Regions from separate parts of the Quadrisphaera setariae genome, predicted to be linked through region 2. Evidence: riboswitches for the same ligand, from Rfam matches in the RefSeq annotation. Region 2 holds a riboswitch; each other region holds the start of a gene.
What was found. A riboswitch is a leader RNA that binds a small molecule or an ion and turns the genes downstream of it on or off. The one in region 2 is predicted to bind S-adenosylmethionine.

Region 1: linked by a shared signal. The riboswitch ahead of FMM08_RS02690 (acyl-CoA dehydrogenase family protein) and the one ahead of FMM08_RS17100 (MFS transporter) in region 2 are both predicted to bind S-adenosylmethionine.
Region 3: linked by a shared signal. The riboswitch ahead of FMM08_RS00785 (acyl-CoA dehydrogenase family protein) and the one ahead of FMM08_RS17100 (MFS transporter) in region 2 are both predicted to bind S-adenosylmethionine.

The regions. Positions count from the first base shown of each region.
Region 1 covers NZ_VKAC01000001.1:605,797-613,002, forward strand. Annotated here, with positions in the region: gene FMM08_RS02675 (UPF0182 family membrane protein) at 1-1,604, shown strand, start outside; tRNA gene FMM08_RS02680 (tRNA-Met) at 1,709-1,782, shown strand; gene FMM08_RS02685 (MFS transporter) at 1,882-3,084, shown strand; SAM riboswitch class IV at 3,158-3,271, shown strand; gene FMM08_RS02690 (acyl-CoA dehydrogenase family protein) at 3,469-4,815, shown strand; gene hisN (histidinol-phosphatase) at 4,879-5,667, opposite strand; gene FMM08_RS02700 (DUF2087 domain-containing protein) at 5,705-6,049, shown strand; gene FMM08_RS02705 (hypothetical protein) at 6,123-6,755, shown strand; gene rsgA (ribosome small subunit-dependent GTPase A) at 6,798-7,206, opposite strand, start outside.
Region 2 covers NZ_VKAC01000011.1:8,604-15,809, reverse strand. Annotated here, with positions in the region: gene FMM08_RS17110 (MFS transporter) at 1-82, opposite strand, end outside; gene FMM08_RS17105 (LacI family DNA-binding transcriptional regulator) at 240-1,250, shown strand; gene FMM08_RS17100 (MFS transporter) at 1,283-2,647, opposite strand; SAM riboswitch class IV at 2,705-2,814, opposite strand; gene FMM08_RS17095 (CPBP family intramembrane glutamic endopeptidase) at 2,848-3,636, opposite strand; gene FMM08_RS17090 (hypothetical protein) at 3,820-4,605, shown strand; gene glnA (type I glutamate--ammonia ligase) at 4,705-6,129, opposite strand; gene FMM08_RS17080 (carbohydrate ABC transporter permease) at 6,305-7,129, opposite strand; gene FMM08_RS17075 (carbohydrate ABC transporter permease) at 7,126-7,206, opposite strand, start outside.
Region 3 covers NZ_VKAC01000001.1:136,221-143,426, forward strand. Annotated here, with positions in the region: gene FMM08_RS00755 (MDR family MFS transporter) at 1-189, opposite strand, end outside; gene FMM08_RS00760 (MarR family winged helix-turn-helix transcriptional regulator) at 189-686, opposite strand; gene tsaB (tRNA (adenosine(37)-N6)-threonylcarbamoyltransferase complex dimerization subunit type 1 TsaB) at 789-1,520, shown strand; gene rimI (ribosomal protein S18-alanine N-acetyltransferase) at 1,549-2,001, shown strand; gene tsaD (tRNA (adenosine(37)-N6)-threonylcarbamoyltransferase complex transferase subunit TsaD) at 2,077-3,192, shown strand; gene lplAB (lipoate-protein ligase LplAB) at 3,225-4,283, shown strand; SAM riboswitch class IV at 4,301-4,409, shown strand; gene FMM08_RS00785 (acyl-CoA dehydrogenase family protein) at 4,476-5,798, shown strand; gene FMM08_RS00790 (sodium:calcium antiporter) at 5,948-7,153, opposite strand.

The DNA of each region.
Region 1 (7,206 bases), on a different contig from region 2:
GCATCTACTTCGGGGAGTACAGCCCGGAGTACTCCATCGTCGGAGGCCCGGCGGCCGCGCCGGGCGACGGCAACGAGATCGACTACCCCACCGAGAGCGGCGAGGCCCGCTACACGTTCCAGGGGAGCGGCGGACCCGGCGTGGGCAACATCGTGGAGCGGGCGCTGTACGCGATCAAGTTCCGCGACGCCAACATCCTCCTGTCCAGCGCCATCAACCCCCAGAGCCAGATCCTCTACGACCGCAACCCCCGCGAGCGGGTGCAGAAGGTCGCGCCGTTCCTCACCCTCGACGGCGACCCGTACCCGACGATCGTCGGCGACCGGATCAAGTGGGTCGTCGACGGCTACACCACGTCGGAGGAGTACCCCTACTCCCAGCCGCAGGTGCTGCAGGACGCCACGCAGGACACGCTCACCACCCCCACCGGCACCATCGCCGCCCTGCCCCCCAACCAGGTCAACTACCTGCGCAACTCCGTCAAGGCGACGGTGGACGCCTACGACGGCAGCGTGGAGCTGTACGCGTGGGACGAGTCCGACCCGGTCCTGCGCGCCTGGCAGAAGGCCTTCCCCGACGCCGTGAAGCCGCTGCAGCAGATGTCGGGCGACCTCATGGCGCACGTGCGCTACCCCGAGGACCTCTTCAAGGTCCAGCGCACCGTGCTGTCCAGCTACCACGTGACCGACCCGGGCTCGTTCTTCTCCCAGCAGGACTTCTGGCGCGTCCCCGACGACCCGACGCGCCAGGGGACGGCCCCCGGCGGCGGCACGGAGGCCGCAGCGCAGCCGCCGTACTACCTGACGCTGCAGATGCCCGGCCAGGGCGAGGAGGCGTTCTCGCTGACCTCGACCTACATCCCCCGGAGCCAGCAGGGACAGGCGGGGCGCAACATCCTCACCGGCTTCCTCGCTGTGGACGCCGACGCCGGCTCCACGGACGGGCAGAAGAAGCCCGGTTACGGGCAGCTCCGCCTCCTGCAGATGCCGACCGACGGCACCGTGGAGGGTCCCGGCCAGGTGCAGGCGGACATCAACTCCAACACCGAGATCTCCCAGGAGCTGAACCTGCTGCGGCAGGGAGGCACCGAGGTCATCAACGGCAACCTGCTGACGCTGCCCGTCGGTGACGGCCTCCTCTACGTGCAGCCGGTCTACATCCGCTCCACCGGAGAGACGTCCTACCCGGTGCTGCGCCGGGTGATCACCTCCTTCGGAGACCAGATCGGCTTCGCCCCCACCCTCGACGAGGCGCTGGACGAGGTCTTCGGCGGCAACTCCGGGGTGACCGGTCCGGATGCCGGGCAGGGCTCGGGCGACCAGCCCGCGCCGGGTGCCTCGGGGTCGCCGGGAGCCTCGCCGAGCCAGGGCACCTCGCCCTCGCAGGCGCCGAGCAGCAGCGCCACCGGGGCACCAGTGCCCGAGAGCGTCCGCGCGGCGCTGCAGGAGGCCGTGGCCGCCGAGGGCGAGGCGCAGCGCGCCTTGCAGAACGGCGACTTCGCCGCGTACGGGCAGGCGCAGGCGAAGCTCAAGGCGGCGCTCGACAAGGCGGTGGCCGCTGAGGCGGCCGCCACCGCCTCGCCGTCGGCGACACCCGCCGGCTGAGCCGGTCGAGCACCTCCGCGTGCACCCGAACGGGCCCCCTCGGCAGCTGCCGAGGGGGCCCGTTTGGTTCTCCGCCAGGGGTCGGGTAATGTTCTGTTCACCGACGCGGGGTGGAGCAGCTCGGTAGCTCGCTGGGCTCATAACCCAGAGGCCGCAGGTTCAAATCCTGCCCCCGCTACTCCTGACGAAGGCCGCCGATCCTCTGGATCGGCGGCCTTCGTGCTGTTCGGGCTCCCTCACCTGCGGAACCCGGTACCGGTCCGTCCCGGGAGGTCCCGTGTCCGGTGAGCACCCCTGGCGCTGGCGGCTGGCCGCAGCGGCGTTCGCGTTCTGGGCCACGATGCTCGGCACCACGCTGCCGACCCCGCTCTACGGCCTCTACACGCAGCGCCTCGGGCTGTCCGCCCTGCTGCAGACCACCGTCTTCGCCGCCTACGCCCTCGGCGTGGTCGCCGCGCTCGTCGCCGCCGGGCAGGCCAGCGACAGGTTCGGCCGGCGCCCGGTGCTGGCCGTCGGCCTGGGCTTCGCCGCGGCGTCCGCCGTCGTCTTCCTCCTGCCGCCGACGGTGCCGGGGCTGCTGCTCGGGCGGGTGCTGTCGGGGGTGTCCGCGGGCCTGTTCACCGGTGCCGCGACCGCGCTCGTCTCCGAGCTGGCACCCCCTCGCTCGGCCCGCGCCGCCTCCCTCGTGGCCACCGCCGCCAACATCGGCGGGCTCGGCTCCGGGCCGCTGCTCGCCGGCGCCGTGGCCCAGCTCGACTGGGCCCCGCTGGTGGTGCCCTACGCGGTGCACCTCGCGCTGCTGGCGCTGGCCGGGGCCGCGCTCGTCGTCGTCCCCGAGACCGTCAGCGGACCGGTGGGGGAGCGCCCCGCCTGGCGCCCGCTGCGACCGGCCGTGCCGAGCCGGGCGCGGGCGGCGTTCGTGCCGGCGGCCGTGAGCGGCTTCGCGGGGTTCGCCTGCCTCGGGCTGTACTCCGCGGCGGAGCCGCGCGTGCTGGGCCAGCTGCTGGACGTCAGCGCCCCGCTCGCCGCCGGAGCCGTGGCAGCGCTCATCTTCGCGGCCTCGGTGGGCGGCCAGGTCGCCACGGCGCGCCTGGCGCCCGCGAGCGTGCTCCCCGCCGGCTGCGCCGCCCTCCTGGCGGGCACCGCTCTGCTCGCGGCGAGCCTCGAGCTGGTCTCGCTGCCGCTGCTCCTGCTCGCCACCGCGGTGCTCGGTGCGGCGCAGGGCGCGTGCTTCCGCGCCGGGGTGGCCGAGGTGGGTGCGGCGGCACCGCCGCAGCGCCGGGCGGAGGTGGTCTCCACGCTGTTCGTCGTCTTCTACGTCGCCATCTCCGTGCCCGTGGTGGGGGTCGGGGCCCTGGCCGACTCCGCGGGGCTGCGCGTCGCCGTGCTCGCCCTGGCAGGGCTCGCGGGCGGGCTCGCGGCGGCCGCCCTCGTCCTGCTGCTCGTGCGCCGCCGCCGGACCGCGGTGACGCAGGGGTAGGGGACGCGCGGCCGCAGGGAGGGCGGAAGGGGCTTGACCCGCCCCGCCGGGTGTCCCTACGGTGATCGACGTCGGTCATGAGTGGCAGCGGCAAGCCCTGGCTCGCTGTCCAGCAACCCCCCTCCGCGGCGGGGTGCTCCAGGTGAAGACCGGGCAGGACGCAGCCGCGATCCTGTCAGCGCGAGGTCCCCCAGAGGGACGAGACAGGAGCTCCCCATGAGCCTTCCTCCCCGCACGTCCGAGGTCCTCACCCGCAGGCTCGTCGTCGACCTGGGCCGGACGTCGTCCACGCGCTGTCGCGCCTGACGACGCCACCGAGCCCTCCCCCCGACGACCACCCTCCCGGCGCCCCCGCGTGCGCCCCGACGACCTCCGGAGCACCCGATGACCCTCCTCGACGACGCCCTGTCCAGCACGTCCTCCCGCACGGCGCCCACCTCGACCGCGTCGACCGCGTCGACCGCCGGCACGGGCCCGGTCCGCAGCGGCCGGCCCGCGGTCGGCCACCTCATCGCCGGCGCCGAGCACTGGCGCACGTCACCCCGCCCCTCCGACGCCGCGGGCTGGCTCCTGCGCGCCGAGGACGTCGCCGCGCAGCTGCGCCGCGGCGCCGTCGAGCGCGACCGCGCCGGCGGGCACCCCCGCGAGGAGGTCGACCTGCTCAAGGCCTCCGGCCTGGTCACCCTCCTCGGCCCGGCCGAGCACGGCGGAGCCGCCCAGAGCTGGGAGACCGCCCTGCGCGTGGTGCGGACCGTGGCCCGCGGCGACGGCTCGATCGGGCAGCTCCTCGGCTACCACTACCTGTGGGCGTGGGCGGCGAGGCTGGTCGGCACCGAGGAGCAGATCACCGCGGTCGAGCAGCTGTACACGGCAGGGGAGCTGCTCTTCGGCGGAGCCGTCAACCCCCGCGACGGCGACCTCGTCATCACCGAGGACGGCGACGAGCTCGTCTTCCACGGCCGCAAGTCGTTCTCCACCGGTGGCGTGGTCTCCGACCTCACCGTGCTCGAGGGCGTCGTCGACGGCACGGACACCCACGTCTTCGCGATCGTGCCGACCGACCAGCCCGGCATCGTCTTCAACGACGACTGGGACAACCTCGGGCAGCGGCTCACCGAGAGCGGCTCGGTGCGGGTCGACGGGGTCCGCGTGCCCTGGGCGGCCGCGGCCGGGTTCGTCGACGGGGTGTTCCAGCCGCTGACGTACAACACGCTCAACGTGCCGACCATCCAGGTCGTCTTCGCCAACTTCTACCTGGGCATCGCCCAGGGTGCCCTGCAGCGGGCCGCGGAGTACACCCGCACCACCACCCGCGCCTGGCCGTACGGCGGTGACGACAAGGAGTCCGCCACGCAGGAGTGGTACGTGCTGGAGGGCTACGGCGAGCTCGCCACGAAGCTGTGGGCCGACGAGGCCCTGCTCGACGCCGTGGGCGCCGAGGCGAGCGCGGTGCTCCACGCACCGCGCGAGGGGCTCACCGAGCGTCGCCGCGGTGAGCTGGCGGTCCGCATCGCGGCCGCCAAGGTCCGCACCGTCGACGACGGCCTGGAGGTGGCCACCAAGGTGTTCGAGCTGACCGGAGCCCGGGCCAGCGCCAACGCCGTCGGGCTGGACGTGCACTGGCGCAACCTGCGCACCCACAGCCTCCACGACCCGCTGCCGTACAAGAAGCGGGAGGTGGGGGGCTTCGTGCTGCTCGACGAGGTGCCCGAGCCGACCTGGTACACGTGACCTGCTGACCGCGCTCGTCGTCGTCCTGGGCCGTCCCCGGGGGACTCAGGACGACGACGAGCGTCAGCGCCGCTGCAGCAGCCCCAGCACCTCGTCGTGCAGCAGCCCGTTGGTGGCCACCGCGTTGCCGCCGTGCGGACCGTCCTCACCGGCCAGCGACGTGAACCGGCCGCCCGCCTCGGTCACCACCGGGACGAGCGCGGCCATGTCGTACAGCTCCAGCTCGGGCTCGCAGGCGATGTCCGCGGCGCCCTCGGCCACCAGGACGTAGCTCCAGAAGTCGCCGTAGCCGCGGGTGCGCCACACCTTCTTGGTGAGGTCCAGGAAGCCCTCCAGCCGGCCCGCCTCCTCCCACTCCCAGATCTCGGAGTGCGACAGGCTCGCGTCCGACAGGGCGGCGACCCTGGACACCTGCAGCCGCTTCGCCGAGCTCAGCCGCGGCCCGGTGTACGCGCCGGTGCCCTGCGCCGCCCACCAGCGCCGGTTCAGCGCCGGGGCGGACACCACGCCGAGCACGGGCACACCGTCGTCGAGGAGGGCGATGAGCGTGGCCCACACGGGTACTCCGCGCACGAAGTTCTTGGTGCCGTCGATCGGGTCGACCACCCACTGGCGCCCCGAGGAGCCCTTCGAGACCCCGCTCTCCTCGCCCACGAAGCCGTCGCGGCTGCGGGTGCGGCTCAGCTGCGACCTGACGATCTCCTCCGCCGCCCTGTCGGCGTCGGTGACGGGGGTCAGGTCGGGCTTCGTGTCGACCACGAGGTCGCGGGCCTTGAAGCGGGTGGTGGTGAGGTTGTCCACGGCGTCGGCGATGACGTGCGCGAGCCTCAGGTCGTCGTCATAACCGGGCACACCTCGCACCGTATCGGTCGCTCCTACCCTGGGTGACGTGGTCCCCGCACCTCACGGCAGCTCGAGCGGCAGCACCGACGGCGCCATCGGCGAACCGCTGCAGCAGGCCCTGGCCGCTCGGGAGAAGGTGCTGCGCGCCTTCCTGGACGCCGACGGGCGCCTGACCTCCATCCCCGTCAAGCGCGCGAAGCGCCTCGTGGTGCTCGACCTCATCGCCAGGGTCTTCGAGCCGGGGGAGCGCTACCCCGAGCTGGAGGTCAACGCGCTCCTGCGGGCCTTCCACGACGACGTCGCCGCACTGCGCCGCTACCTCGTCGACGAGGGCTTCCTCGACAGGGCCGACGGCGTCTACTGGCGCACCGGCGGTTCGGTCGACCTCTGACCCCTCGCCGTGGTCGTGGACTTCCCGAGCGCTTTCCAGTCGTGATCATGGACCTCCGGAACAGGATCGGGGGGTGCCGCTCCAGCCGTACGCCGCCAGCACCGCCCGACGCGCCCGCCAGGTGACCGCCGACGTCGCCGTCCTGGTCTGGGCGGTGGTCTGCGCGGGCACGGGCGTGGTGGTCCACGGCGCCGTCGCCGCCCTCGCCGACCCGGCGCGGTCCCTGTCGAGCGGGGCCGGGGGGCTGCGCGACCAGCTGGGCGGGGCTGCCGACGCCGCGGGGCGCGTCCCGCTGGTGGGCGACCGGCTGTCGGCCCCGCTCGACGGTGCCAGCGGCTCCGCGGGCGACCTCGCCACCGCCGGCGCCGACCTGGCGACGACGATCGACCACCTGGCCGCCGTGCTGGGCCTCGCGGTCGCGGTGCTCCCCGTGCTGCTGGTGGTGGCGCTGTGGCTGCCGGTCAGGCTCCGCTTTGCGCGCCGGGCGGGCGCCGCGCGGGCCTGGCTCGAGGGCGACGCAGCCACCTCCGCCTCGACCGGGCGCAGCCGCACCGAGCTGCTCGCCTGGCGCGCCCTGGCCAGCCAGCCGCTCTCGGCGCTGGCCGCCGTCAGTCCCGACCCCCTCGCCGACGTCCGCGGCGGGGACCCGCGCACCACGGCGGCGCTGGCCGCGCTGGAGCGCCGCTCGCTGGGCCTGGCCCCCTGAGCGGGAGCGGAGGGTGTTCTGGAAGTCCACGACCACGGTCGGTCAGCGGAGGTCGGCCTCCCCGGAGCGGCTGCGCAGCAGGCGCCGCAGCGAGTCCAGGCGCGCCGGGCCGGCCTCCCCGGCCGCCCCGGAGGCCACGTAGGCGTCGAGCGCGCACCCGGTGCTCTCGGCGTCGTCGTGGGTGCACCCGCGCGGGCAGTCGGCCGTGCCGGGCTCCAGGTCGCTGAAGGCGCGCAGCAGGCGCTCCGGCGTGAGGTGGGCCAGCCCGAAGCTGCGCACGCCGGGGGTGTCCACCACCCAGCCGACGCGCCGGCCCGAGGCGTCGCGCAGCGACAGGGCCACGGCCGAGCTGGACGTGTGCCGACCCCGCCCCGTGTTCTCGTTGACGGTGCCCGTGGCCCGGCCCGCGCCGGGCACGAGCGCGTTGACCAGCGTCGACTTCCCCACGCCG
Region 2 (7,206 bases):
GCACGGTCGGTTCGGAGAACCAGCCCTTCCCGGGGCGTTCGAGCTGGTCGGCCCCGGGGTCGGGTGCTGCCGTGGCGGTCATGCTGCTGCTCCTCAACACGCGTCATCGGGTGGGGATCGTGCGGCCCCGCGCAGGGGCTTATGCGTATCAGTTACCGGACGGTAGGGTTTGAGGTGCGCCCACGTCAAGGACGGTGCTCACGTCCAGGGAGGTGTCGGTGCCGCGGAAGGATGTCGGGATGACCCGCCGCCGCGCCGCGCGCCGCGTGACGGCCACGGACGTGGCCCACGAGGCCGGCGTCTCTCAGGCCACCGTCAGCTACGTCCTCAACGACACCCCCGGCCAGGCCATCCCCGAGGTCACCCGGCAGCGCGTCCGCGCCGCGGTCGAGCGGCTGGGCTACGCGCCGCACGCCGCGGCTCGCGCGCTGCGCACCGGTCGCAGCGACGTGGTGCTCTTCGTGCTGCCCGACTGGCCCATCGGCCCCGCGGTGGCCGCGGTCGTGGAGGGCCTGACGCACGGGCTGGAGCAGCGCGACCTCACCCTCCTCATCCGCAGGGCGAGCGGCGGACGCCCGCTCGCCGACCTCTGGCGCTCGCTCACCCCGGCGGCCGTGGTGAGCCTCGAGGGGGTCGCCGACGGCGACCGGCACGCGCTGGACGAGCACGCGATCCCGCTGGTCAGCGTCCCCCTCCAGGCCCGCGTCAACGCCGACGACGGGGTGCTCACCGTCTCCCACCCCGCCATCGGGGCGCTGCAGCTGCAGCACCTGGCGGCCACCGGCCACCGCCGCACCGGCTACGCGGCCCCCGCCGACCCCCGTGTCGCGGCCTTCCGCGACCTCCGCCTCGACGGCGTCCGCACCGCCGCCCTCGACCTGGGCCTGGCGGACCCGTCCGTCCGCGAGGTCGACCTCACCGCCGAGAGCGCCCGCAGCGCGGTGCAGGCCTGGCTCGCGGAGTCACCGCCGGTCACGGCCGTCTGCGCCTACAACGACGACGTCGCCTTCGCCGTCCTCGCCGGCCTGCGCGCCCTGGGGCTGTCCGCCCCGGGAGACCTCTCGGTCATCGGCGTCGACGACGTGCCGCTGGCCGCCCTCGCCGCTCCGCCGCTGACCACGGTCCGGCAGGACGCCGGCGCCCTCGTCGAGCACATCGTGAGCGCCGTGCTGAAGGCGGTGGTGGGGGAGGGGCCTCCGCCGCGGCCCCGCTCCGACGCCATCTCCCTCGTCGTCCGCGAGTCCGCCTGACGAGGAGCGGAGGTGGCGCCGGAGCCCTTCCGTCAGGCGCCGCTGGTGGCGGGCACGCGGTCGAGCTCGAGGTCGCCGAGCGTCACGCCCCGCGCCTCGTTGCCCTTGACGAACCACGTCACGCCCGCCGCCGCGCCGATCAGCCAGAACGCCGCGAGCAGGACGAACATCGAGGTCACCGAGAAGACCAGCGCCACCTCGGCCAGCAGCACCTGTCCGATGACGGCGCCCATGCGCCCCACCCCGACCGACGCGCCGACGCCCGTGGCCCGCAGGTGCGTGGGGAACTGCTCGGAGAACGTCGGGTACGCCGACACCCACGCGCAGGTTGCGAAGAACGCCGCCACCGTGAACGCCGCCAGCACGAGCCCGCGGGAGCCCGTCGCGGCCGCCGCCGCGCACCCGAGCATGCTGAGCGCCGCACCGCTGTAGCTGATGACCACCGAGGGCCTGCGGCCCAGGGCGTCCAGGGCCCACGCGACCAGCACGCCGCCCGCGAGCGCCCCGACGTTGGCGACCAGGAAGTACCAGGGCAGCGCGGCGTCGGAGATGGGCACGGCCCCGGAGGCGGAGGAGAAGACGAAGACGCTCATCGCGGTGAAGAGCCCGTAGTAGCCCGCGGCCTCGGAGAAGTCGAGCGCCATCCCGAAGAAGAGCTTGCTGCGGTGGTGCTGCCACAGCTCGGTGAGGGCCCCGCGCCCTCGGGCCCGCGAGGGCGGCAGGACGTAGCCGTCGGGGCTCGTCTGGCCGGTGATCTCGACGACGACGGCGTCGGCCTCCGCCAGGCGGCCCCGCGACGCCAGCCACCGCGGCGACTCGGGCACGAGGCGCCGTGCCAGGAGCCCGTAGACGGCGCTGACCACGCCGAACAGCAGGGTGTAGCGCCAGGTCAGGCCGAAGGTGGAGATGACCAGGATGGACACGAGCGACGACAGGATGCCGCCGAGCGCCCAGAACGTCATCACCAGGCCGTTGCTGAGGCCCCGGCTGCGCGCCGGCGTGAACTCGGAGATCGCCGAGGTGATGGCCGAGTACTCACCTCCCACGCCGAGGGCGGTGATGAACCGCAGCACCACGAACACCTCGTAGGTGGGCGCTGCGGCGCTGGCGACCGCCGCGATCGAGTACACCAGCAGGGTCGCGACGAACAGGCGCTTGCGCCCCACGCGGTCGGCCAGCCACCCGAAGCCGAGCGCGCCCACGGCGATGCCGAGGAACCAGACGACGTTGATGGTCACCGCCTGGTCGGCGCCGAGGCCGAACTCCGACTGGATGCCCGGGATCACCGAGCCGATGATCTGCACCTCGAAGGCGTCGAGCATCCAGCCGATGCCCAGGGCGGTGGCGATGCGGGTGTGGGTGTGTCTCCAGCGCGTGAGATCGAGCCGAGATGCCATGGGAGTCCTCCGTGCCGTAGCCGAAGCGCCGACGGAGGGAGGGAGCAGTCATGGGGGTGCCCGTCCTTACCCGCGCGTCGGCGCAGGTCAGGTCATCACCCGGGGCACCCCACGACGAGGAGGGTTGCCGCCCAGCAAGCCGGGGCTCAGTGCTGGAACTCGTGACCGGGACGGAACCTAGCCAGGCGTGGATCTCGATGTCAACGGCTGCCCCGCGCGCCGCGCCCGGCGACGACGACCGCCGCTGCCGTGGTGCCCACCAGCACGAACAGGCCGGTGTCGCCGGCCAGGTACTCGTCGGCGACGACGGGGTCGGTGGCGGTCACCACCGACGAGGCGAGCCAGGCGAAGGCGGCGTTGTGGGCGACGTGCCCGACCACCGCTGGCCACGTGCTGCCCGACCTCTCGCGCAGCACCCCGAACAGGGCGGAGAAGGCCAGGACGCTGGCCGAGAACAGCGGCAGCACCACCCAGCGGTCACCGGCTGCGTGGTACCAGGGCGTCAGGAGCACGTACGGCAGGTGCCACGCGACCCACACCACCCCCACGACGGCGAACGAGCGGCCGCGACCGAGCCAGGTCACCAGGCGCGGCTGCAGGTAGCCGCGCCAGCCGACCTCCTCGCACAGCGCCAGCAGCGTCCCCGTCACCAGCAGGCTGACGAGGACGACGGCGGCGTCGTCCGTCGGTCCCGTCAGGCGTGCCCACCCGAGGGTCACCACGAGGGCGCAGGCGACCAGGGAGACCCCGGCGGTGCTCGCGACGGCGGCGGGCCACCACCGCAGCCCGGCCCGCCCGAGCCCGAGCCTGCGCCACCCCTCGCGCGTCCAGCCCTCACGGGTGATCACGAGCAGCATGACCAGCACGGTCAGGGCGGGCGACAGCGCCAGGACCAGGCCCTCCGCGACCCGCGAGGTCGCAGCGGAGGTGAGCAGGACAACCGCGACGAAGACGAGCGCGGCGGCGCGGTCAGGCAGGCGGGTCAGCACGGGGCGGCCTCCGGGGCGGCGGTCAGGGACCGGCCCAGGCTGCGGCCGTGGCGCCCGCCGTCGCGTCCACCGTGCGGAGCGCCCTGCCAGGCCCGGCCGTCAGCCCCGGGGGGCGTGGCCCCGGCGCCCGGTGGGACCTCCGGTGGACGCCGCGCCCTCTCCGCCGGCGGTGCGATGACGGGTATGACCTCCTCCCTCCTGCGAGGCCGCTGGGCGCTGCCGGTGCTGCTGACCGTCGCGGCGGTGCTCGTGGTGGCCTTCGTCGCCGGACCGCGCGCCCTGCTCAGCGCCCGGTGCGTGGCGGCCTGCGATCCGCACGCTCTGGGAGCGGCGCTCGCTCCCGCCCTCGCCGACTTCCTCCGCAGCGGAGACGGCGCGCTGCCCGGCGCTCTCGGGCAGCTGGTCGACCTGTGGTCCTGGTGGCACGCGACCAAGGTGGTGGTCTGCGCTGCGCTGGTGGCCATCACCGGCCTGCTCGGCGCTGCACTGCGGCACCGCCGATCGGCGGCTGGTCGCCGGACGGCGGTGTGGTGGGCGGTCTCGGAGGCGGTGGGGCTGGTGGCCGTCGTCGCGGCTGCGGGCCTGCTGGTCCTGAACGTCCAGGCCACCGCAGCTCCGCTGGCGGCGCTGCTCCCGCTCCTGCCGGAGGGCGCGGCGGGCCAGGGCCCCGGAGCAGCGGCCGCGCAGGTGCGAGCGCTGGTGGTGGCAGGTCCTGGGGCGGCCCCGTCAGCGTCGCTCAGCGTGCTGGTCGACGAGGTGGCCCGCTACCACTGGACCGGGGCGTGCGCGGCGGGTGCTCTGACTGCGGCAGCAGCGGCCGTGCTGGTGCGTGCGGTGCGCCGACGGGCGCTGGTGCTGGTGGTGGTCGCGGCGCTCGCCGTCGTCGTCTTCGGGCTGGTCTGCGCCCTCAGCGCTGCCTCCGCCCTGCAGCCGCTGGACGCGCTGCGCGGTCTCGTCGGGCCCGGGTGACCTGACGCAGCGAGCCCGCACCACCCGTCCCCGGCGGGGGGGCGGGTGGTGCGGGCCCGGCTCCGCGGTCAGGAGACCGCGGTCATGCGCTCGCGCAGGTCAGATGTCGTAGTACATCTCGAACTCGTGCGGGTGCGGCCGGAAGCGGATCGGGTCGATCTCGTTCTTCCGCTTGTACTCGATCCAGGTCTCGATGAGGTCCTCGGTGAAGACCCCGGAGTCGGTGAGGTACGTGTGGTCCTCCTCGAGCGCGTCGAGGACGGCGCCGAGCGAGCCCGGCACCTGCGCGATGGCGTCGTGCTCCTCGGGCGGCAGCTCGTACAGGTCCTTGTCCACCGGGTCCGGCGGCTCGATCCGGTTCTGGATGCCGTTGATGCCGGCCAGCAGCATCGCGGAGAACGCCAGGTACGGGTTGCACGACGGGTCCGGCACGCGGAACTCGATGCGCTTGGCCTTGGGGTTGGAGCCCGTGATCGGGATGCGCACGCACGCGGAGCGGTTGCGCGCCGAGTACACGAGGTTCACCGGGGCCTCGTAGCCCGGGACCAGGCGGTGGTAGCTGTTCACCGTCGGGTTGGTGAAGGCCAGCAGCGACGGAGCGTGGTGCAGCAGACCGCCGATGTACCAGCGGGCCATGTCGGACAGACCGCCGTAGCCGGACTCGTCGTAGAAGAGCGGCGAGCCGTCCTTCCACAGCGACTGGTGCACGTGCATGCCCGAGCCGTTGTCACCGAAGAGCGGCTTCGGCATGAAGGTGACCGTCTTGCCGGCCTCCCACGCCACGTTCTTGATGATGTACTTGAACAGCATGATCTTGTCGGCCGACTTGGCGAGCGTGTCGAACCGGTAGTTGATCTCGGTCTGGCCGGCGGTGCCCACCTCGTGGTGGGCGCGCTCCACGCCGAGGCCCTGTGCGTCGAGCGCCAGGCTCATCTGGTCGCGCAGGTCGGAGTAGTGGTCGGTCGGCGGGACCGGGAAGTAGCCGCCCTTGTAGGGCGTCTTGTACCCGCGGTTGCCGCCCTCCTCCACGCGACCGGTGTTCCACGCGGCCTCGATGGAGTCGATGTGGTAGTAGGCCTCCTGCTGGGAGGTCTTGAAGCGCACGTCGTCGAAGATGTAGAACTCGGCCTCCGGCGCGAAGAACGCCGTGTCGGCGATCCCCGTGCTCTTGAGGTACGCCTCGGCCTTCGCGGCGATCTGGCGCGGGTCCCGGCTGTACGGCTCGCCCGTGATCGGGTCGACGATGTGCATGTTGATGTTCAGCGTCTTCTCGACGCGGAACGGGTCGACGTAGGCGGTGTCGAGGTCCGGCACCAGCTTCATGTCCGACTCGTTGATGGCCTGGAAGCCGCGGATCGAGGACCCGTCGAACATCTGGCCCTCGGTGAAGAAGTCCTCGTCCACGGTGGCCGCGGGCACGTTGAAGTGCTGCATCACACCGGGCAGGTCGCAGAAGCGGACGTCGACGAACTTGACGTCGTTGTCGCTGATGTACCTGGTGACCTCGTTCGCGTCCTTGAACATCCACCCTCCTCGGGGGGTCGCGCTGGCACGTCTTGGTGCGTCTGCCGTCGTCGCACGCTAGGGAGCACGCGTCTCCGGCACGTGACGCCGGCATTTCGGGAACGTTACGGGGGTGGCCGTCGGCGCCGGAGATCGGCCCGGCGCCGACGGCCGGTCAGGGGTGGTGCAGGGTGTCTCAGCCCTTCACCGCGCCGGCGAGCAGCGCCGCCGCGAACTGCCGCTGGAACACGAAGAACACCAGCAGGGTGGGCGCCAGGATGAGCAGCGACCCCGCGCACAGCAGGGGGATGTCCGTGCCGTACTGGCCCTGGAAGGCGCCCAGGGCCCCCGCCATGGTGCGCCGGGTGGGGTCGTCCACCATGACGATCGCCAGCAGGAACTGGTTCCACGTCCACAGGAACAGCAGGATCCCCAGGCTCGCCAGCGCCGGGCGGGCCAGCGGGACGTGGATGCGCCAGAAGAGCTGCCAGAGCCCTGCGCCGTCCACGCGCGCGGCCTCGGACAGCTCGGCGGGCACGGTCGCGAAGTGCGCCCGCATCCACACCACGGCGAACGGCATGTACAGCCCCAGCAGCGGGAGCACGATGGCCCAGCGCGTGCCGAGCAGACCCATCTCCCGCACCTGGTAGTACAGCGGGATGACGACGCCCTCGAAGGGCAGCGTCAGTCCCAGGAGGAAGAGCACCAGCAGCACGCGGTGGCCCCGGATGCGCAGCTGCCCCAGCGCGAAGCCGGCCATGGTGGCGAACAGCAGCGCCGCAGGCACCACCCCCACCTCGATGAGCAGCGTGGACCCGAGCAGCTTGCCCATCTGGGCCGCCTCGACGGCCCGCGCGAAGTTGCCCCACTGCGGGTCCTCGGGCCACGTGATGCCCTGCGGGTAGGTGCCACCGGGGTGCAGCGCGGTGACGAAGAGGCTGATGAACGGCACGATCGTCACGGCCATGAGGACGACGAGGAGCACCCGTCCGAGCAGCGCCTCGCGGCGCGAGACGATCACTCCTCGCCCCTGCGGGTGACCCACTGGACCGGAAGCACCACGAGGACGACGAGCACCATGAGCGCCATCGCCAGGGC
Region 3 (7,206 bases), on a different contig from region 2:
CCACGCCTGCAGGGAGTAGCCCTGCAGGTCGTCCGCGATGGTGCGGATGGCGGTGGAGACCACCGTCTGGTCGAGCGCGGCGAGGAACATGCCGAGCAGCAGGCCGGACAGGATGGTCATGATCTGGCGGTGGGTGAACGCCCCCGTGGGGGCGCTGGCCGCCGGCGGGGCGGCTGCGGTGGAGGACATCAGGGCTCCTGCGTGGGGAGGGGGCCGGTCGGGGAGGTCTGGGGGCCGAGTGCGGCGGCGGCGAGCGCCTCGCGGAAGCGGCGCAGGTCGGTCGTGAAGGTGGAGATCTCCTCGGGGGCCCAGTCGGAGAGGGCGTCGGCGAAGAGGCGAGCGCGCTGGGCGCGCAGGGCCGAGACGGCCGCGCGGCCGGCGGGCGTGGTGGCGATGAGGCAGGCGCGGCGGTCGCCCGGGTCGTCCTGGCGCTCGACCAGGCCCTCGGCCACGAGCTCGGCGACCTGCCGGCTGGTGGTGGAGGGGTCGGCGTGGACGATCTCGGCCAGGGCGGTGGTGCGCAGCGGCCCGTGGTGGGCCACCGGGAAGAGCAGGGAGTGCGCCGAGCGCGTCGCCGACTGGGCCTTGTAGAGGTGGACGACGCGCATCAGCGAGCCGAACTCCTCCACCAGCTCCTCGGCGGCCGGCGTGCGGGCCGGCGCACTCGACGTGTCGATGGATGTCACAAGCAATGATCCTACGACTGTTGTGTGCAGCGTGCAAGCAACTTTCCTCGGCGTGTCGGGTGGCGGGCGGTCGCGCCACCCGGGCGGCCTACGCTGCTGGCCGTGCTGCTGCTCGCCCTCGACACCTCCTCCGCCGTCGGCGTCGCCCTCCTGGACTCCGAGCGCGTGCTCGCCCAGGAGCAGCACCTCGACGCCCGCCGCCACGGCGAGCTGCTGGCGCCCGCCGTCCGCTCCGTGCTCGCCGCCGCTGGCGTCGACCGCCGCGACCTCGGCGCCGTGGCGGTCGGGGTCGGCCCGGCGCCCTTCACCGGCCTGCGCGTCGGCGTGGTCACCGCGCTCGCGCTCGGGGAGGCGCTCGGCGTCCCCGTGCACGGCGTGGGCAGTCTCGACGCCCTGGCCGCCAGCGCCCTGGCCGCCGCGCCGGCCAGCGCCCGCGGACCGCTCGCCGGCGGCTTCGTGGTGGCCGCGGACGCCCGCCGCCGCGAGGTGCACTGGGCGCGCGTGGCCGTCGACGACCCCTCCGACGCGCTCTCGGGCTGGCGCCGCACCGCGGGCCCGGACGTCTCCGCCGCCGCCGACGTCCCCGCCCAGGGACTGCCCGCCGTCGGGCGCGGCGCCACCCTCTACCGCGACGCCCTGCCCGGGCCCGACGTGATCGCGGGCGCCTCGGGCGACGCGCAGGACGCCGTGGCCCTGCCCCTGGACCCCGACCCGGGCGTGCTCGGCGCGCTCGTGGCGAGGCGGCTGGCCACCGGCGGTGAGCTGCTGCCCCCCCAGCCGCTGTACCTGCGCCGCCCCGACGCCCAGGTGCCGGCCTCGCTCGCCGGCCGGTGAGGCGGTGAGCGCGCCGGTCCTGCGGCCGATGCGCTGGTGGGACGTCGAGCCGCTGCTGCCCGTCGAGGCGGAGCTCTTCGGCGCCAGCGCCTGGAGCGCGGAGACCTTCTGGTCCGAGCTGGCCGCCCCGGGGCGCACCTACCTCGTCGCCGTCGAGGACGACGACGACGGCGTGCGCGACCGGGCGCTGCTCGGCTACGCCGGCCTGGCGCTCGCCGGGCCCGACGCTGACGTCCAGACGCTCGCCGTGGCGCCGCACGCGCAGCGCCGCGGCGTGGGCGGCCTGCTGCTCGACGCGCTGGTCCGCGCGGCGCGCGACGGGGGCGCCAGCGCGGTGCTGCTGGAGGTGCGCGCCGACAACGCCCCGGCGCAGGCGCTCTACGCCGCCCGCGGCTTCGAGCGGATCGGCGTGCGGCGCCGCTACTACCAGCCGGAGGACGTCGACGCCCTGGTGCTCCGGCTGCGCCTGGCCGGCACCTGACCGGCACCTGACCGCCACCTGGCCGGCGCTGGAGCCCGTTCTGGAGCTGTCGGCGACCGCTCGTAGGGTGTCGGCGTGACCCTGGCCGCGCAGACCGCCGAGTCCGCCCCCACCTCCGCGCCGCTGGTGCTCGGCATCGAGAGCTCCTGCGACGAGACCGGCGTCGCCCTCGTCCGCGGCTCGCAGCTGCTGGGACACGCGGTGGCCAGCAGCGTGGACGAGCACGTGAGGTTCGGCGGGGTGGTCCCCGAGATCGCCAGCCGCGCCCACCTCGAGGCGCTCCTGCCCACGACGCGCCGCGCCTGCGAGGAGGCGGGCGTGACCCTCGCCGACGTCGACGCCGTGGCGGTGACCGCCGGGCCGGGCCTGGCGGGCGCGCTGCTCGTGGGCGTCGCCGCGGCGAAGGCGCTCGCGCTGGCCCTCGACGTGCCGCTGCTGGGCGTCAACCACCTCGTGGCCCACGTCGCGGTCGACGTGCTGGTCTCCGGCGCCCTGCCGGAGCGCAGCGTGGCGCTGCTGGTCTCCGGGGGGCACACCGAGCTCCTCGACGTGCGCAGCCCCGGACGTCAGGGGAGCCAGGGCGTCGGCGCGATGCGGGTGGAGCTGCTCGGGCAGACCCTCGACGACGCCGCCGGTGAGGCGTTCGACAAGGTCGCGCGCCTGCTCGGGCTGCCCTACCCCGGCGGCCCGCACGTGCAGCGCGCCGCCGAGTCCGGCGATCCCGCGGCGTTCCCCTTCCCCCGCGGCCTGACGGCCGCGCACGACCTGCGCCGCCACCCGTACGACTTCTCCTTCTCCGGGCTCAAGACGGCCGTCGCCCGCCAGGTCGACGCGCACCGCCGCGCCGGAGGCGAGCTGGACGAGCGCTTCGTCGCCGACGTCGCCGCGTCCTTCTCCGAGGCCGTGGCTGACGTCCTCGCGCGCAAGACGGTGACCGCGGCCCTGGACCGCGGCGTGCAGACGGTGCTGCTGGGCGGCGGGGTGGCCGCGAACGCGCGCGTGCGCGGGCTCCTGGCCGAGCGGTGCGAGGCCGCCGGGCTGGACCTGCGGGTGCCACCGCTGCGGCTGTGCACCGACAACGGCGCCATGGTCGCCGCGCTGGGTGCGCTCGCGCTGGCCGACGGGCTCGGGCCCTCCCCGCTGGAGCTGGCCACCGACCCCGGGCTGCCGGTCTCCACCATCGTCGTCTGACCCGTCGATCGAACCAGAGAGCAGGTCCCGCGGTGCACGGCGAGTACAAGGTCCCCGGCGGCAAGCTCGTGGTGGTCGACCTCGACGTCGACGACGCAGCCCCCGGCGGGGTGCTGCGCGGCGTCCGCGTCTCCGGGGACTTCTTCCTCGAGCCCGACGACGCCCTCGAGGCCATCGACGCCGCGCTGGAGGGCGCCCCCGCTGACGCCGACGCCGCCGACCTGGCGGGCCGGGTGCGCGCCGCCCTGCCGGCCGGTGCCGTGCTCCTGGGGATCACGCCGGAGGCCGTCGCCGTCGTCGTCCGACGCGCCCTGGCGCGGGCGACCGGCTTCGCCGACCACACCTGGTCGCTCGTGCACCGGGGACCGGAGAGCCCCGAGCTGCTCATGGCCCTCGACGAGGTGCTGCTCGCCTCGGTGGCGTCGGGAGAGCGGGGGCCCACGCTGCGCGTGTGGGAGTGGGACCGCCCGACGGTGATCATCGGGAGCTTCCAGTCGCTGCGCAACGAGGTCGACGGCGAGGCGGCCGCGGCGCTGGGGGTCGACGTCGTGCGGCGGATCAGCGGCGGCGGGGCGATGTTCGCCGAGCCCGGCAACACCATCACGTGGTCCCTGACGGTGCCCGACTCCCTCGTGGCGGGGCTCAGCTTCGTGGACTCCTACGCCTACCTGGACGCCTGGGTGCTGGAGGCCCTCGGCGACCTCGGCGTCAAGGCCGAGTACCGGCCCATCAACGACATCGTCTCCGCGGCCGGCAAGATCGCCGGGGCGGCGCAGAAGCGCGTGCCCGGCGCCGTGCTGCACCACGTGACGATGTCCTACGACATCGACGCCGCCAAGATGCTGCAGGTGCTGCGCATCGGGCGCGAGAAGCTCTCCGACAAGGGCACCACCAGCGCCGCCAAGCGCGTGGACCCGCTGCGCTCGCAGACCGGGATGGCCCGCGACGACGTCATCGCCGCGATGGCCGCCTCGTTCCGCGGGCGGTACGGGCTCGTGGACGGCGACGTCACCGCCGCGGAGCTGGCGGCGGCCCGCGAGCTGGCGCAGAGCAAGTACCTCGACCCGGCCTGGACCGCCAGGGTGCCCTGACGCTACGGTGCCGCCCAGGTCATGAGCGCCAGCGCCAAGCCCCGGCTCGCTGGCCAGCAACCCCCGCGTCGTGGGGTGCTCCGGGTGATGACCGGACCAGGCGTCCGCGCCCGGTAACGACGCGCTCCTCCTCGTCGGTCCCGGGCACCGCCGCCTGGTGACGACCACCGATCGCCGAGGAGAGCGCTGTCGATGAGCACCACCACCCAGCCCACCAGCACGCCCACCAGCACGCCCACCAGCACGCCCACCAGCCAGGCCGAGCGGCTCGCCGCGGCGCGCGCCCGCCTGCAGCCCGTCTTCGACGACGTGGCGCAGGGCGTGGTGCAGCGCGAGGTCGACCACCAGCTGCCGCGCGAGCAGGTGCGCGCCCTCGTCGAGGCGGGCTTCACGCGCCTGCGCGTGCCGGTGGAGCACGGCGGCGACGGCCTCGACCTCGTGGGCTTCACGGAGCTCCTCATCGACCTGGCCGCCGCCGACTCCAACCTCCCGCAGATCTTCCGCGGGCAGGTCGCGTGGGTCGAGCACCTGCTCTCCCTGCCCGAGGGGCCCTACCGCGACGCGTGGCTCGCACGGGTGGCCGCGGGGGAGTGGACCGGCAACGCCTGGAGCGAGACCGGCGGTACCACCCTCGGGGGGCAGGCGACCAAGGTCCGCCGCGACGCCGACGGCCGCTGGCGCATCAGCGGCCGCAAGTACTACACGACCGGCACGATCTACGCCGGCTGGAGCGACGTCGTCGCCCAGCTCACCGACGAGGCCACCCTCGCCGCGCAGGAGGCCGGAGACGCCGCCGCCGGGACCGTGACGGCGCTCGTGCGGCTGGACCAGCCCGGCGTGACCGTCAGCGACGACTGGGACGGCTTCGGCCAGCAGCTCACCGGCACCGGCACGCTGGTGCTCGAGGACGCCCTCGTCGAGGACGACGACCTCGCGGCCTTCGACGACAGGTTCCGCTACCAGACCGCGCTGTACCAGCTGGTGCTGCTGGCCGTGCACGCCGGCATCGCCGCCGCGGTGGAGCGCGACACCGCCCACGAGGTGCGCTCCCGCACCCGCTCCTACAGCCACGGCCTGGCGCCGGTGGTCCGCGAGGACCCGCAGGTGCTCGCGGTGGCCGGGGAGATCTCCTCGACCGCGTTCGCCGCCCGCGCGATCGCCCTGGCCGCCGCGGCCGCCGTCCAGGGGGCCGCGGACACCGCGCACGACCGCGACAGCGAGGCCGACCTGGCCGCGAACGTCCGCGCCGAGATCGCCACCGCGCAGGCGCAGGTGGTGCTGTCCGAGAGCGTGCCGCGCGCGGCGACGCTGCTGTTCAACACCCTCGGCGCCTCGGGGACGTCGCGCGCGAAGGACCTCGACCGGCACTGGCGCAACGCCCGCACGGTCGCGTCGCACAACCCGGTGATCTACAAGACCCGCATCGTGGGCGACTGGTCCGTCAACGGCACCACCCCGCCGTTCGTCTGGGCCATCGGCACGCACACCGAGGCCACGCCCGCGCCCCAGGGCTGACCGACCGTCCGTTCCTCTCCGCACCCTCCGCGGCAGGTGCGCCGAGCGCGCCGCCACAACCGCACGTGCCGCGGAGGGTGCGTCGAGGAGGGCCCGGGCACGGCACTCGCCGCGGAGAGTGCGCGAGGAGGAGCGGGCGGAGCGGGCGGTCAGACGGTGAGGGCCAGGCCGGCGGCGAAGGCCGCGTAGGCGGAGGACGCCACCGCCAGGCGCACCGCGGTCACCCTGCGGGTGGCGAAGAGCACCAGCAGGTAGCCCACGCACAGCAGGGTGGCGACCGCCGCCAGCAGCAGCGGTCCCTGCACGTGCCAGCTGGTGAAGGCCAGGCCCAGGCCCGTGGGGATGGTCGCCTGGATGACCATCGAGCCCGCCAGGTTGCCCAGCGCGAGCGACACCTTGCCCTTGCGGACCCAGATCAGCGCGTTGAGCATCTCCGGCAGCTCCGTCGCGACGGGCGCGAGCAGCAGCGCCACCAGCGACGCCGACAGGCCCAGCTGCGGGGCCAGCGCCTCCAGCTGGCCCACGAACACCTGCGACGCGGCGAAGATGACGGCCAGCGACACGACCACCTGCACGACGACGGCGGTGGTGCTCGGGCGCTCGCGGCGCGGCTGCGCCTTCAGCGGCTCGAGGTCCTCGGCGCTGTGCGCCTCGCCGCCGGCGCGCACCTGCCGCCAGCAGTAGACGGCGTACACGCCGAAGAACACCCACCCCAGCCACGGCTTCACCGTGAAGGCCACCAGACCGAGCCCGGCGGCCAGCGCGAAGCTCACGAGGAACCAGGTCTGGTCGCGCGCCAGCGAGCGCGTGTCGAGCTCGGCCAGCTGGGCGGTCTCGGCGTCGGTCGGTCCACCGGCGGCCGCCGCGCCGCCGCCCCGGGAGGAGCCCGTGGGCGCTCCGGCGGCGCCGACCCGCTCCGCGGCGACCACGCGGTTGCCGGCGCTGCGGTGCACCGCGCGTCGGTTGGTCAGCAGCACCACGCCGACCACGGCGTAGGCCAGGCTGCCGACGACGAGCGGTCCGCCCAGCGCCGCACCGACCCCGACGTCGGCGCCGGTCTCCTGCGAGCCGAACAGCACTGCGACGAGCGTGACGACGCTCTCGGGCAGCGCGGTGCCGGCGGCGGCCAGCACGGTGCCCACGGCGGCCGAGCCGACGGCCATGCGCACGCCCAGCCACTCGACGGCGTTCACGAACCACTCGCACGCGAGGTAGATGAGGACGGCGCAGCCGAGCAGCAGGACGAGGGTGAGGAGCACGCGGTGCCTCCGCAGCAGGTCGCCGAACCCGTGCGGGCACAGCGAGAAGGCGGCGAGCCGGGGACCCGCCAGGGCCCGCGACCAGCTCACCGCCATCGGTCAGGACGAGTCGTGGTGGCCCGCGCAGCGGGCCGCCACCGACGTTATCG